Prochlorococcus marinus subsp. pastoris str. CCMP1986: one gene and its partner. Each later gene encodes a partner of the first gene's protein in a complex. Links are inferred from orthologs where the notes say so. Each region holds a gene or a part of one and is shown on either strand. Other genes may lie near its edges.

Evidence for each region.
Region 2: the proteins of cdaA (region 1) and TX50_RS01250 are in contact, whole or in part, in a crystal structure (PDB 7OJS), measured with the Bacillus subtilis proteins. The link is inferred for Prochlorococcus marinus subsp. pastoris str. CCMP1986 from one-to-one orthologs.

Annotation. Positions count from the first base shown.
Region 1 is NC_005072.1:1,035,771-1,044,009, forward strand. Bases 1-2,842 are described here. They hold cdaA (diadenylate cyclase CdaA), read left to right. Parts: upstream 1-897; coding sequence 898-1,788; downstream 1,789-2,842. Other genes in these bases: lysA (diaminopimelate decarboxylase), read left to right, coding at 1-869; TX50_RS05860 (isoprenyl transferase), read left to right, coding at 1,792-2,610; bioB (biotin synthase BioB), read left to right, coding at 2,603-2,842. In the rest of the region: more of bioB, read left to right, coding at 2,843-3,610; TX50_RS05870 (rhodanese-related sulfurtransferase), read left to right, coding at 3,607-4,539; TX50_RS05875 (hypothetical protein), read left to right, coding at 4,552-5,052; lipA (lipoyl synthase), read right to left, coding at 5,049-5,948; recombination mediator RecR, read right to left, coding at 5,951-6,550; photosystem II reaction center PsbP, read left to right, coding at 6,656-7,213; TX50_RS05895 (ABC transporter ATP-binding protein), read right to left, coding at 7,232-8,239. UniProt on the Bacillus subtilis protein: One of 3 paralogous diadenylate cyclases (DAC) in this bacteria, catalyzing the condensation of 2 ATP molecules into cyclic di-AMP (c-di-AMP). Upon expression in E.coli leads to c-di-AMP synthesis.
Region 2 is NC_005072.1:231,682-239,998, reverse strand. The notes cover bases 3,250-6,169. They hold TX50_RS01250 (phosphoglucosamine mutase), read left to right. Parts: upstream 3,250-3,990; coding sequence 3,991-5,349; downstream 5,350-6,169. Other genes in these bases: TX50_RS01240 (DUF3177 family protein), read left to right, coding at 6,106-6,169; trmB (tRNA (guanosine(46)-N7)-methyltransferase TrmB), read right to left, coding at 5,351-5,980; TX50_RS01255 (thioredoxin family protein), read right to left, coding at 3,316-3,861; thyX (FAD-dependent thymidylate synthase), read left to right, coding at 3,250-3,313. Also shown: TX50_RS01280 (DUF3084 domain-containing protein), read right to left, coding at 1-505; global nitrogen regulator NtcA, read right to left, coding at 560-1,294; TX50_RS01270 (cob(I)yrinic acid a,c-diamide adenosyltransferase), read left to right, coding at 1,499-2,074; dcd (dCTP deaminase), read left to right, coding at 2,080-2,673; more of thyX, read left to right, coding at 2,675-3,249; more of TX50_RS01240, read left to right, coding at 6,170-6,729; ileS (isoleucine--tRNA ligase), read right to left, coding at 6,896-8,317. UniProt on the Bacillus subtilis protein: Catalyzes the conversion of glucosamine-6-phosphate to glucosamine-1-phosphate. Glucosamine-1-phosphate is used for cell wall biosynthesis.

The DNA of each region.
Region 1 (8,239 bases):
TAGAAATAATGGTTAGATTTACACCTGGAATAGAATGCCATACACATGAATACATCAGAACAGGTTCTTTTGATAGTAAATTTGGATTTGGAATCGAATCACTTGGTAGGCTATTCGAAGTTATAAGTAAAACTAAACACATTAAATTAACAGGATTACATGCTCATATTGGTTCTCAGATTTTTGAACTAGATCCTCATAATGACCTTGGAAAAATAATGGTAGATGTCATTTTACAAGCTAAAGATTTTGGTCACAACATAAAAGAACTTAATGTAGGTGGTGGTCTAGGAATTAAATATACTGAGGAGGATGATCCTCCTTCTATTGATGAGTGGATTAAAACAGTATCATTATCTGTTGTAAAAGCTTGTGATAAAAATAATTTAAACTTACCAATTCTTATGTGTGAGCCGGGTAGGTCTATAGTTTCAACAGCAGGAGTAACTATATACAAAATTGGCTCATTTAAAGAAATCCCTGGGATAAGGACATACTTATCAGTGGATGGCGGTATGAGTGATAATCCCAGACCAATTACATATCAATCAAAGTATTCAGCTTGTTTGGTAAATAACCCTTTAAATAGTAATTCCAAAAATAAATATACAGTTGCAGGAAAACATTGTGAATCTGGAGATGTATTATTTAAAGAACTTGAACTTGGTGATTGCAAAACAGGAGACTTGATATGTGTTTTTGGCACTGGTGCATATAATAATTCTATGAGTTCAAACTATAATAGAATTCCCAAGCCTGCTGCTATTTTAGTTTGTAATGGAGAAGCAGAGATTATTCAGAAAAGAGAAAGTCCACATGATCTTCTAAAATATGATGTCCTTCCTGATCGCTTTATCAAACAAAGTTAGGTACATTTAATATAATTTAAATTTCGATGTGAATTTTTGGGGGTTTATAAACTTAAAATTTTTACTAGATGTACTATTTGCTCTAGGATTTGGTCTTTTATTATTTTCAAGAGTCAAAGAACAGCGAACGCTGTGGTTACTAAGAGGGTATTTATTATTAGTTTCTTTTGCTTGGTTTATTCAAAGATATGCTTATCTTCCTCTAACTTCAAAATTAATTGATGCAGTAGTACTTGCTTGCTCTCTATCTTTAGCAATCCTATGGCAGGGTGAACTTCGACGATTAATGGAATTACTTGGGACTGGAAGGCTAGCTGTATTACTAGGCAACCCACCTAAAGAATTCAGAGCAACATCTACGACAGTAAACCAATTAGTTGATGCCGCAGGAAAACTATCACAAAATAGAAAAGGAGCTTTGATAGTTGTAGATTTAGGAAGCGATTTAAGACCAGAAGATTTTTTATATTCAGGTATAAAGATTGAAGCAAAATTGTCTACAGATCTTTTAATAAATTTGTTTGCAACAGATACCCCCTTACATGATGGAGCAGTCTTAGTTAAAGGTAATAAAATAATTTCAGCGGGAGTAATATTACCTCTTTCAAGGCAAGGTATTAGTAGATACGGAACAAGACATCTTGCCGCGTTGGGCATTACAGAAAGGTTTGATAGATGTATTTGTATTGTTGTCTCTGAAGAAACAGGCACTTTATCATTAGCTAATCAAGGAAAACTCGAGAGACCTATTACGAGCAGCAGATTACAAGAACTTCTCATAAAGTTAGTAGGAAATCAAAATACATCGGGTACTCCAAAATCATCTTCGAACAAAACCAATTCGTACCAAAAAACAAATACTAATGATACTATTACAGTTGAAAAGAAGTTAGACAAACAAAATACTATTCAAGATTAGTTTATGAGATTGAATAACTTACAATTAAAAAATAATCTTAATTTATCGAATAAATTAGATAAGGAGAGAATTCCAGAACACATTGCAATAATTATGGATGGCAATGGGAGATGGGCTACAAAAAAAGGGTTACCTAGATCATTTGGGCATAATAAGGGTGTTAGTGTTCTTAAGGAAATTATTAAGGCATCTAAGAACATAGATTGTAAAGTTCTTACTGTTTATGCCTTTTCAACTGAGAATTGGATTAGACCCTCTAATGAGGTTGATTTTCTTATAAATCTGTTTGAAAAAGTTTTGAAAAAAGAAATTTCTGAGATACATCAAGAATCAATAAAAATTAAGTTTATTGGAGATTTATCACCTCTTCCTAATTCATTAAAATTACTGATAAAGAGTTCAGAAGCTCTTACTAATAACAATAAAAAATTTACATTGAATATTTGTGTAAATTATGGAGGTAGGCAAGAAATAGTAAAAGCTGCTAAAGAAATAGCCATCAAATCTTCCTCAGGTAAAATAAAACCCAGTGACATCGATGAACAATTATTTAATTCAGAACTACTAACTAAGGGGAGCATGGATCCTGAACTACTAATACGAACAAGTGGTGAAAAAAGGATTAGTAATTTTCTTTTATGGCAATTAGCTTATTCTGAAATTTATGTTACTGATGTATTATGGCCAGATTTTACTGAGAGTGAATTTTTAAAAGCAATAATAGATTATCAATCGAGGAATAGGCGTTTTGGAGGTATAGAATCATTATCAAATGAATCTTTTGAAGATTCTTGCTATTCTTCCCTAAGTAAAAATGATTAATTCTGATAATCAAAAATTTAGCGAAATAAGATTTGATTGGGAAAGAGACGAGATTTTGGAAATTTTAAATTACCCATTAATAGATTTAATGTGGGAAGCTCAAATTATTCATAGAAGATTTAATCAATATAAAGTCCAACTAGCTTCTCTTTTCAGTGTAAAAACTGGCGGGTGTGAAGAGAACTGTTCTTACTGTAGCCAATCAATTTATAGCTCTAGTCAAATTAAGAGTCACCCTCAATTTGAAGTTGAAGCTGTTTTAAATAGAGCTAAAACAGCAAAAAAAGAAGGTGCTGATAGATTTTGTATGGGTTGGGCTTGGAGAGAAATTAGAGATGGCAAACCTTTCAACTCAATGATAGAAATGGTCAAAGGTGTAAAAGAACTTGGAATGGAGGCATGTGTAACTGCAGGGATGCTCACAGATGAGCAGGCCTTGAAACTTGCCGATGCCGGGCTAACCGCATACAACCATAATCTCGATACAAGTCCTGAATACTATAAAAATATTATTACGACAAGAACTTATCAGGATAGATTAGAAACTATTAAAAGAGTAAGAAATGCAGGTATAAATGTATGTTGTGGAGGAATTATAGGTTTAGGAGAAGATAATGGAGATAGAGCATCTCTTTTAGAAGTCCTCTCAAACATGAATCCTCACCCTGAAAGTGTCCCAATCAATTCTCTGGTAGCCATAGAAGGAACAGGTTTGGAGGGGGGAAAAGAAATTGATTCTATTGAGATGATAAGAATGATCGCTACTGCTCGAATTCTTATGCCAAAAAGCAAAATAAGATTAAGTGCTGGAAGGGAGAACTTAACTAAAGAAGCTCAGATTCTTTGTTTTCAATGCGGAGCAAACTCTATTTTTTATGGAGATGAATTATTGACAACCTCAAATCCATCTTTTCAAGATGATAGAAAACTACTTAAGGATGTAGGAGTTTTATTTAATAAAGACTTTGAATATTGTGATAAAACTGTTTCTACAGTATGAGTAATAATATTTACAAGATTGTATCTCTCTATTCTTTCTTCTCATTTCAAGAAAATTCAATAATTGAACTGAAAGAAAACTTATTTAGTATTGAGAAGAACAATGATCTTTCAGGCCTATTAATAATTGCGAGAGAGGGTCTTAACGGAACCGTTTGTGCTGAAGAAGGCATTATTGAAAATATCCTAAAGTTAATCAAAAATATTGTTGGGAATAACAAATTAAACATTAAAGTTAGTTATTCAAAAAAAAAGATTTTCAAAAAATTAAAAATAAAAATCAAAGATGAAATAGTAACTATGGGTGTCCCAGAAATAAATCCATCAGAAGATTCCGGAACTTATATTGACTCATTTTCTTGGAATAAATTAATTAAAGATAAAAATACAATCGTCGTTGATACTAGAAATCATTATGAAGTCTCTATAGGAAGTTTTAAAAAGTCAATCAATCCAAATACGGAAAATTTTAGCGAGTTTCCTGAGTGGGTGGATGATAATTTAGGGAAATATATAGGCGACGATGATTCTAAAAATATAGCTATGTTTTGTACTGGAGGTATTAGATGTGAGAAAGCTACTAGTTTATTAAAAAAGAAAGGTTACAAAAACATCTTCCATTTACAAGGCGGGATACTTAAATACCTCGAAGACATGTCAAAGGAAGAAAGCCTGTTTGAAGGAGAATGTTTTGTTTTTGATAAAAGAGTGGCTCTAGATCACGAATTAAAACAAGGTTCTTACTCAATTTGTCATGCATGTGGGATGCCAATTTCTATAGAAGATCAAAAGAATAAGGAATACCGAGAAGGTATTCAATGTCATTTTTGTGTAAACAAATTCAGTGATAATGATAGAAAAAGATTTGAAGAAAGGCAAAAACAAATAAATAAATTAAAAGATAAAAATCAAAAAGTTTATAAGGATTAATTGATAATAATTATGAAAGTTGAAGAATTACAAAATATAGCATTTTCCTTAGGCCTAGTTATAAAAATACAAGTAAGAGAAACTATTGGATTATGTTTTTTTAAAATTGTTATCGCAGAACAAACAGATAATGTTGTAAAAATTTGGGGAGAGATGAAAGGTTGGACTTACCTTAATAAGAAGGGTATTCAACTTGATACATTAAGGATCCTGAGTAACTCTCCACCTTTTGTTTCGGAATTAATATGGGCATCTACTATGGCTTGGGCAATAGAAATGAAAGTAAGTAAAAAAGCACGATTATTAGCTATTTATGATACCGAAGGATATAGTAAAAAACTTGTCAGATACTTTAAAATTATTGGTTTTAAAGTTGTAAAAGAAGTTGGTTCTAGTCCAATAGACCTTTTCTTAAGATTAATTTGGGGCGGGGCGGGAACACTAATGCAAGGAGAATGTTATTTTGTATTAAACAAAATGAAAGAAAAACTTTCTTTAATTGAAAAAGTCTAACCAGCGTGATAACTACTTCTAACTAAAGGGCCACAAGATACTTTTTTAAACCCTAATTTACTACAAAAACTTTTTAGGTATTCAAACTCCTTTGGTGCCCAATATTTCTTAACAGATAAATGCTTTAATGAAGGTCTTAGATATTGTCCAATTGTGATTTGATTACAATCCACTTTTTTTAGATCGAGAATCGTAGTTTCTATTTCTTTTAACGTTTCTCCTAAACCCAACATTATTCCTGATTTTGTTTGAATATTAGGAGCAATAGACTTTGCTTTTTCTAATAAGCCTATTGAATTTTTATAGTTAGCACCTCTTCGAACTTCTTTTTGAAGCCTTTCAACTGTCTCAAGATTATGATTAAAACAAATTGGCCTTTGTTCTAGAATTTTTTTAAGTCTATCTTTTTGAAGTTTATCTTTATCTTCAAAAGATTTTCCACCTCCCCATAAATCAGGAGTAAGAACTTCTATTTGAATCTTTGGATCAATTTTTCTAATCTGATTAATCGTTGAGACAAATAAATTAGCTCCATGATCGGGAAGGTCGTCTCTGGCTACTGATGTAAGTACAACATATTTTAAGTTTAGAATTTTTACTGCTTCTGCGACTTGAATACTTTCATATTTATTTATTTCACTAGGTTTACCTTTGTTTACCTGGCAGAAAGCGCAGGCACGAGAACAAATTGATCCTCCAAGTAAAAAAGTAGCAGTACCTGAGGCATAACATTCGGCCCTATTAGGACATCTCCCTTCTTCACAAATTGTATGTATATTTGACTTTCTAATAAGTCTTTGCATTTTCTCAAATTCCGAAGCTTTGCTAATAGGAAACTTTATCCAAGAAGGAAGCCTTAAAATTTTTTCTACTTTCATCTGATTTTTATTTTTCATTTTTAAATTAAATTTGTTCTTCCTTCTAAGGCTCTTGCTAAAGTAACTTCATCTACATATTCAAGTTCACTCCCCATAGGAAGACCATAGGCAATTCTAGTAACCTTAGTAAAAGGAGTTAGTAATTTTCCAATGTAAAGACTTGTAGTATCTCCTTCAACACTTGGAGTAAGTGCCAGTATTATTTCATCAATATCTGATTTACTAACTCTCTCTACTAGACTTCTTATCTCTAATAATTCTGGACTAATTGAATCCATAGGAGAAATCAACCCCCCAATAACATGATATGTGCCTTTAAACTCCCTTGATCGCTCTAAAGCCAGTAAATCTTTAGTTTCTGCTACTACGCAAATTATCTTTTGATTCCTCTCAGTATTTCTACATATTTCACATTCTTCTTCTGAAGTTAAATTAAAACATTTTTTACAATGACCAACATTACTATGTGCCTCTAATAATGCTTTAGAAAAATCTCTAATACTACTTTCAGGTTGTTTTAAAATAAATAATGCTAATCTTTGAGCTGTTCTTGGACCTATTCCGGGAAATTTCTCAAAATGACCAATTAATTTTGAAAGTGGTTTGGTAAAAGTTATCAAGATTAAAATTCCTCTAGAAACAATTTAGACGTATATTTTGAAATTGGATATATTTGTTTGCTTTTAATGTCTTATTATATTTTTAGTTAATAATTTCTAACAACAATGAAAAATATGAAAATTAACCCTTTTAAAAATTTATTATTAATAATTTTATGTCTTGCATTAAGTGCATGCAGTGGAGGAATAAATGCAGGATTAGAGGCTTATCAGAGTCCCGATGGTAGATATGCCTTTTTATATCCAACAGGTTGGACAAGAGTAAAAGTAGATGGGGGTCCTGAAATTATTTACCACGATCTAATTAATAGTAATGAGACTTTAAGCTTGGTGATATCAGATGTAAATAAAGAAGTCGAATTAGAGCAACTAGGGGATCCAAAAGAAGTTGGACAAACATTAATAACTAAGGTCATTGCGCCTGAGGGTTCAGGAAGATCAGTAAAACTTATTGATGCTAAAAAGAGAGAAGCATCTAATCATATTTTTTATGATCTAGAGTATGAATTAAATCTTAATGAACAAGATAGGCATGAACTTGCTACTGTCGTAATCGACAGAGGAACTTTATATACTTTTGCCGTCGGAACAAATGAAGAGAGATGGAATAAAGTTGACAGTATGTTTACTAATGTTATCGAGTCTTTTAACTTCTTAATTTAGTTTTTGAAAAGATATTTTCTAAATTCCTACCTGAACATTCCACAAATCTGAATATACATTTTTATTGTTTAGCAAAAAATCATGTTTTCCGCTTTCAATAATTTTGCCTTTATCAATAACAATAATATTATCAGCGTTTTTAATTGTACTTAATCTATGAGCTATGACTATAGTTGTTCTTTCTTTAGTTATTTTAGATAATGATTTCTGAATTAAAACTTCTGTCTCGTTATCAACTGAAGCAGTAGCCTCATCTAAGATCAATATAGGAGCATCTTTTAGTACTGCTCTTGCTAAAGCTATTCTCTGGCGTTGTCCTCCAGAAAGTCTTTGTCCCCTTTCCCCAACGATTGTTTTATAACCATCCGGTAATTGTTCAATAAATTTATGAGCTTCAGCAATTTTAGATGCTTTTACAATATCTTTAATTTTTGAACTAGTTGCCCCGTAGGCAATATTTTCCTCGACAGTTCCATGAAATAAATAAGTTTCTTGACTTACTAGAGAAATGCATTTTCTTAAGTCTTTTAAATTAATATCTTTTATTGGTATGTTATCCAAAAATATTAAACCATTATTACTATCATAAATTCTCAGAAGAAGTTTAATAATTGTACTTTTGCCAGAACCAGTTAATCCAACAATTCCTAATGTAGAGTTATTCTGAATTTCAAAAGTTATGTTTTTTAATGTTGAATCTCTACCTGGATAATTAAAATTTACATTTTCAAATCTAACATCGCCTTTTATCTTTTTAGAGCTAATTTTTATTTTGCCATCTTTTATTTTTATAGGGGTATCGATAAGATCTATTACTCTATTTATTGATGCCATTGAGCGTTGAAAATCATCTAAAACATGACCTAGAGTAGTCAAAGGCCATAACAATCTTTGAGTAATAAAGACTAAAAAACTATATGTTCCTACATCAAGTACCTTATTCCAGGTTTGAAAACCTCCAATAAGTAAAATTGCTATAAAAGCAAATAAAATAGCAAATCTTATTAGTGGAATAAAAGCAGATGA
Region 2 (8,317 bases), 800 kb from region 1 along the record:
GTTTAACTATCTTATGAGTATATCTATTGGCATTGATAATAATTTTTTCTATTTTAGATTTAATGTCTTTCAGGTTAGAAGAACTTATCTCTGAAATAATTAAAGATTGCCCACTTCTTATTACAAATTTCCCGCTTCTTAATGCAATTATATTCCTTTCTAATTGCTTAAATTCAGTCTCTTTAGCTTTTATTTTATTTTCTAGTTTTTCTCTTTCTTTTTCTAAAGGTATCAAAACTTGTTTACTTTCTTGAAGTTTTTTCTGTAAATCTCCTAACCTAAATAACCCTACTCTCAACTGTCTATTTACTAATATCATTAAGAACAAAGATGAAGCACTTATCAGACTGCCTGTCAAAATTGTAATTAAAATTGCAGTTTTTTTGGGTCTTAACTTTAAAATGCTAAACCTAGCCTTACCTATCTTTGAACCTAATAAGTCACCTAACGTTGAAATTAAACCTCCAAGCAGTAATAAGAAAATAATGAAAAGCCAACCAGACACAATATATCTAAATATTTAATTACCATTAATAATAGAGAATGAATTGATTAAATATCAATTAAATCTTTTTGAAAGTGCTATTGGATCAAAAACTGTAATCTTCTTTCTTTCAATAGTTAATAATCCTGAATCTTTCAAATCTCCTAATAATCTTGTAATGGTAACTCTTGTAGAACCTATTGCCTCTGCTATAGCTTGATGAGAAAGTCTTAAATCAATAGTAATACCTTTTTCACTTGCCACTCCAAAATCTCGACACAAAACCATCAAAAAACTTACTAGGCGAGATGACATGTCTCTATGTGTAAGAGTTTCTATCATTGTTTCTGTTTGTAGAATCCTGCTTGAAAGGCCTTGCAAGAGTAATAGACCAACGGATGCATCTGCTTCAATTGCTCTCAAAACAGAATTTGCAGGAGCTGTAATCATTTCAACTCTTGTAAAAGCAATAGCATGATAAAAACGATCAGACCTATGTCCTGTTAGGAGAGATAAAACTCCAAAAAGGCTATTTTCCCTTAACAAGGCAACAGTAATTTCTTCTCCTGATTCATAAACTCTTGATAACCTTACTGCTCCTCTTCTTATTAAATAAACTCTTTCAGCAGGATCTCCAGGGAAAAATATTGTTTTCGATCTCTCAACCATTTCTGTACTTGCTCCTTCAAGACCTTTTATGACTTCCATTAATGTTCTATTAATCGGAAAACGTTCACCAATAGTATTAATAGTATTTTGTCCGGAAGGTTGCGGAGTTAAGCGGCTGAATCCTCTAGAAGCAGGTGACATAAATATCTTTACTATTAAAAAACTTAAGAAGACAGCAAGAAATAACTTGTATCAACAGTAACATTTTTCAATTCTTATATTTTTTAAAAAATTATTATAAAAAAAAATTCTTTATTCTAAGAAGCTACTTTAAGGAAAATTACACTATATGCAGTGTTATAAAATTCTAACTATACTGAATATAGAAAAGTAAATTCAAAAATAATGGTAGCCAGTTCGTCAAATAGTTATTTAACAACTAATAATGAAGTTGTAAACATAAATAAAAATAAAGAATTTAAATTAAGAAAGATAAATCAAAATGGCCAAATTCAGATTTATCAATCTTCATACCGAGGAAGTTATTCATCCATTATCAGAGATTCACTAAGAAATGCAGCTTTAGGAAGAAAAGTACTTTTAGTTCAACTAATGAAAGGAGGTGTAAAACAAGGAATTTCCAATGCTCAAAAGCTTTGCGGTAATCTTACCTGGATAAGATCTTCTAATTCTTATGATCAATATGAGTCAGAAAACATAAACAATAATATATCTAAATCTATTAATAATTCAATAATAGAATTATGGGATTATTGCAAAAAAGAATTACTTTATGGAGAATATGATCAAATTATTCTTGATGAAGTTTTTTTAGCTGTAGAGATGAATATTATCAGTAAAGATGATTTGATTTCAACACTTGAAAACCGATTTATATCAGGAGATGTAATCCTTACTGGTACATCCATTCCAAAAAAATTCTTGTTAATGGCTGACCAAATTACAGAACTTCGCTCATAGAAATTATGCTCAAAAATGATCTCTGGATAAACCAAAAAGCTTCTAAAGGCATGATAAATCCTTTTCAATCAAATTTAGTCAGACATCTAGATCCTAATAATAAAAAAAATGCAGTTTTAAGTTACGGATGTTCTTCATATGGCTATGATTTAAGACTTTCTTCTAAAGAGTTTTTAATATTTAAGCATGTCCCAGGAACAGTTATGAATCCAAAGAAATTTAATCCTGATAATTTAGAAAAAACCATTCTTCACGAAGATAAAGATGGTGAATTTTTTATTTTACCTGCTCATTCTTACGGCCTAGGAGTTGCTTTAGAGAAAATGAAAGTACCAGAAAATATTACTGTGATTTGTATCGGTAAAAGTACTTATGCTCGTCTCGGAATTATAGTAAATACAACTCCAGCCGAGGCCGGTTGGGAGGGGCATCTTACATTAGAGTTCAGCAACAGTTCAGGTGCAGATTGTCGGATTTATGCAAATGAAGGTATTTGTCAACTATTATTTTTTGAGGGTGATCCTTGCTCTACAACATATGAAGATAGAAAAGGTAAATATCAAAATCAACCAGAAAAGGTTACTTTAGCCAAAATTTAATATGAGTAAAGTTGAGCTAATTTCATTAACTCCAGAGGCAGAAAAAACAATGGCTTATATCGCCAGAGTCTCTAATCCTTCGAATCAGGCTAATGATAAATTCGCCGGATTATTAAGATATTGCATAAAACATGAGCACTGGTCAGTTTTTGAACAATCATGCATGACATTGAAAATCGAAACTAATAGAGGTATCGCGGCTCAAATTCTTAGACATAGATCATTTACTTTTCAAGAATTCTCACAAAGATATGCTGAAACTAGTTTACTAGGAAATGAAATACCTATCCCAAACTTAAGAAGGCAAGATCAAAAGAATCGTCAAAATAGCATTGATGACATACCGGATGAACTTAAAATAAAATTTTCAGAAAAAATTTCAAAACACTTTCAAGAGGCAAATAAACTATACGAAGAAATGCTAAATGAAGGGATTGCAAAGGAATGCGCTAGATTTATTATGCCATTAGCTACCCCAACAAGAATTTATATGACTGGTTCCTGCAGGTCTTGGATTCACTATATACAGCTAAGATCAAAAGAAGGAACACAAAAAGAACATATGGAAATAGCTGAAGACTGTAAGAAAGTATTTATCAAATATTTTCCATCTGTATCTGAAGCATTGAATTGGGAATAAATTTATCCGTGACTTCTTGGAGAGGATTGATAATTTTTATTGTCTTTGATTATTGAGAATTCTGAATTTAGAATTTGTGAATCACCTCTAAATTTATCGTATAAATTATCGAGAGATTCTTTTATAGAATCTTCTTCCTGTTTTCCAATAAAAGTGAGTTCTAAATTGGAATCATTATCAAAAATATTTATTTGTGGAATTCCATTAACATTGAAATTTCTTATGTATTTTTCCCATTTTGGATTATCTACATTTAAAAAAACAAAATTTATATCTTTTTCATATTTATTTTTAATATCTTCAACTTTTGGAGCCATTTCCTTACAAACTTCGCACCAATCTGCATAAAACTCAAGAAAAGTAGGTTTATTATTTGTAAAAGCTATTTCAGGATCAATAGATGATTGTCCAAATTTCTTAAGAAGAAAAGTGGGTTGAAATATAAAATTTTTCAAGACAAGTGCAGAGCAAATAATTAGAGCAAAAAATAATATCAGTATCGATTTTTGCGAGGAATTTAAAAAGGATTCTTTATTACCAGATTGCATTATCTAATCATTTACTTTTTATATTTTATATAGATAATATAATTTAAGAGAGCATTATTCTTTTTACTTTTAATCAACTTATAATATAAATACACTTGGAAAAATACTTATACTTATAGAAGTAATAATATGCAATCTATATTTGGAACTGATGGAATAAGGGGAATATTTGATAAAGAATTAACATATTCTTTAGCATATAAGGTTGGATATGCTTTAGGAGTTTCAACGAAAACCAATAATCCAATACTAATCGGAAGAGATACAAGAGTAAGTGGATATATTCTTATAGAAGCTATATCAAGAGGAATTAATGCAGCAGGAAAAGAATTTATATATTTAGGAATCTGTCCTACACCAGCTATCCCGTTCTTAATAAAAAAAGAAAAATTTAGTGGTGGGATTATGATATCGGCGAGCCATAATCCTCCTGAATATAATGGTATTAAAATATTTGATAATAATGGAGAAAAAATTAAAAAGAAATTAGAAAATCAAATAGAACTGATTTTAGAGACAGCAAACAACCTTAAATTATCTACTTATAAAAAAACATCTATAAGGGAAAATAATAACCTTTTTAATATCTATACAGAAGGACTTATTAATACTATGGGGGATGAAAACTTAGATGGAATGAAAATAGTTTTAGACACATGTTACGGATCTGCAACTACCTGCGCAGCAAGTATTTTTCAGAAACTAGGAGCGAATGTCAAAGTTATTAATAATGAGCAAGATGGTTTAAAAATAAATTTAAATTGCGGTTCTACATGTTTGGATCCAATAATTAAAGCCATAAAAGAGAATAATGCTGATATGGGATTTAGCTTCGATGGAGATGCCGATAGAGTTATTGGGGTTGATTCAGAGGGCAATATAATAGATGGAGATCACATACTCTTTCTATGGGGAAGAGAACTTTTAGAAGAAAAATTACTTACAAATAACACAATTATCTCAACAAAAATGGCCAATTTAGGTTTTGAAAATACTTGGAAGAAAATTGGGGGGATTTTACATAGAACTGAAGTTGGAGATAAATTTATATTTGAAGCAATAAAGAAAAAAAAGGCTTTATTAGGAGGGGAACAATCAGGTCATATTCTTTCAAAAATTAATGACTTTTGTGGGGATGGAATATTAACAGCAATTCAAATATCAAAATACTGCAAGAAAAAAAATATCAGTTTAAGATCTTGGCTTAATAGTAGCTTCTCACCATATCCTCAAAAACTAACTAACGTATTATTAAATTTTAAATTCAAAAATATTGATAAATCATATAAGGAATTCATTAATGAAACTATAGAAAGTTTTTCAAATATTAAAAAAGATAATTGTAGAGTTTACATACGTCCAAGTGGAACGGAACCTGTTTTACGTATATTAGTTGAAGCACGAAATCAACAAGAAGTAGATTCATTATCGACAAAAATCACGGCCGAACTTAGTACAAAAATCTATAAAATATCTAAAACTTTTTGAATCAAATTTTCTTATAAATACTTTCATAAATTTTAAGTTGATTTAATATTACATATTTTTCTCTATTAGTTTGAATTCTATTTGGATTAAAACTTTCACAAAAGTCAACATCTTGATATGGTATTTTTTTGAACTTTATACTCTCGGATATTGTGAGTTCCATATGATCAAAAAGATCTCTTACATCTGTTTTAATAAAGATTAAAGATCCTTTTTTCATTGAATTTGAGAGTAGATTTAATAATTTAGGCTGAATTACACGTCTTTTATGATGTTTCTTTTTAAACCATGGATCAGGAAAATTAAAAGAAATACTAGTTATTAAATTAATAATTGATTTATTATTAGTTTGGTTAAAAATGTTATTAGCATTACCAAATGAAAAATATAAATTTTTATTTTCTCTACTTTTCATTTTCAAATTAGCATTTAAAACTAATTTTTCTCTAATTTCAATTCCTATATAATTCCAGTTTTTATTTTTAAGTGATAATTCGAATAAAAATTCACCTGAAGCGCAACCGATATCTAAATGGAGAGGTAATTTTGGGTTTTCAAAAACTTGATTCAAAGGAGGTATTGGATCTATTTCAAAGAAATTTTTACTGAGTGGATTTACATGCTGTCTCATAAAAATTATTTAATTATTTCGTAGTAGAAATTAATATGGTGCATATTATTCATAACTATGACAATAATAAGTTAATAAGCAGGTGGGTAAGGTTTAATATTTATGTGTGTTAAAAAGAAAAAGTTTTGAACAGTCTTAATCAGCTTTCCATTTGGCTATCTTTTCAACTTTCATTAGTCTTTATAGTTGGTCTTCCTTTAACTCTGCTTTGTTGGTCAATAAAAAACAAAAGTAAAGCCATTACAAAACTTTTATCTAATTATTGGAAAATATCAATTCTATTCTTCATAAGTCTTATCCTCCTAATTGGAGAGTACAATTTCGCTCTCTTAATTACAAATATTTCGACATTAATAATGACAATCTCAATATGGTTTTGGAATGATATTAATGACGAGTTAAATGAATATAGAATATCTCATGCATTAACTACAACTACGAAAATTTGGCGATGGTCTATAACTTTTATATCTTTAATTTTTTTAATTCAAAGTTTAAATAATATTAATTGTGTTTCTTTTATTAATTCTGCGCAATGTGAAATTTGGCTTAAACCTTCAACAAATTTTTACTTGATTTTAAAAAATTTATTTAATTTCTTATTTGGAGCTAGCTTTTCGCAACCAGTTGCAAAATTTTTAGGATTATTTGCCTTATTAATATATACATTAGGTTTATTACAATGGGCGATAATTAAATTCCCAAAAAGTGGTCGGAATTCTGGTTTTTCGAATTATGGCAGGAATTGATTTTATCAAAAACTTAGAACATATAAGTTTTAATATTCCAAATAGTCTTTAAAAATATAAGGTTACTTAATCAAGGGAATATTCTAAAGAATTTTTATAAATAATAATTTAAAGAGTATGTAGTTGATCAAAAATAACAATACTGCAATTGATTTAAATCAACTATTTATAAATTAATAATATTTGCACATCTCTCGCATAATTTAGTGTTTTCAATCCCTTTAACTGTAATATTTTGATAATGCCAACATCTATCACATTTAAGACCTTTAGCTTTAAGAATCTGAATCTTTCCAAGTTCATTATTATCGATACTTAAACAATCCTTAGATAAATTATTAACTATATTAAAATCAGAAACTATCAACCAATCTCGGTATAAATCCACTTCTTTATTGCCAAATTTATCAAGCCAAGAAAGAGAATTTTTAAAAAACTCATTTTCAGGGAGGTAATTAACCTCAGTCTCAAGAGCAGCTCCAATCATTTGTTGGGTTCTACAACCTTCTATTGCTTTATTAATTTCTACACGTAATGTTCTTAAATTAGAAATATGTTCATTAAGTTCGGGATTAAGCCATGACTCAGGAAATTTTGGCCATCTTCTTTCAAATACTGATTTTTCAATAGTTGAATATGGGATATTTTGCCAAATATCTTCAGCCATATGACAAAGAACTGGAGAAATAATGACAGCTAAATTTTCTACAATTCTGGACATCACAAACTGACAAGATCTTCTCCTAAATTGAGTTTTAGCACTTACATATAATCTATCTTTTGCGATATCTAAATAAAAATTAGATAAATCCACAACACAAAAACTTTGCAATATTTGGAAAAACTTTGAAAATTCGTAATTTTCATATGCAATTGTTACTTCATCTGAGACCTCAACTAGCCTATTTAACATCCATTGATCTAATAACGGCAACTGATCAATATCAATTTCCTCTAATGCAGGATCATAATCATGAATATTACCTAAGAGATATCTAGCTGTATTTCTTACTTTTCTATAAACATCTGAAAGTTGTTTTAAAATATTTGATCCAATTGGTACATCAACTGAGTAATCAACAGAACTAACCCAGAGCCTAAGGACATCCGCTCCATAGGCAGGTTGTATTTTTTGGTTAGGACCACCATTAATAATGATATTAGGATCAACAACGTTACCCAAGGATTTACTCATTTTTCTACCATTCTCATCTAAAGCAAATCCATGAGTTAAAACTGTCTTATATGGCGGCTTATTATTTACTGCTACTGAAGTTAGCAAAGATGATTGAAACCAACCTCTATGTTGATCAGATCCCTCTAAATACAAATCGGCTGGATATTGTAATTCTTCCCTTTGCTCACAAACTGCGGCCCAACTAGAACCTGAATCAAACCAGACATCCATAGTATCTAGCCCTTTTTCCCAACGATCAGATTCATTTCTATATTTTTCTGGCAATAGTTTCTTCTCATCCCATTCCCACCATACATCTGCTCCATACTCCTCAAATAAACTTTTTATATGGTTAATAGTTTCAGTATTAATAAGTACTCCTTTCCCTTCTTTTTCATAGAAAACAGGTAT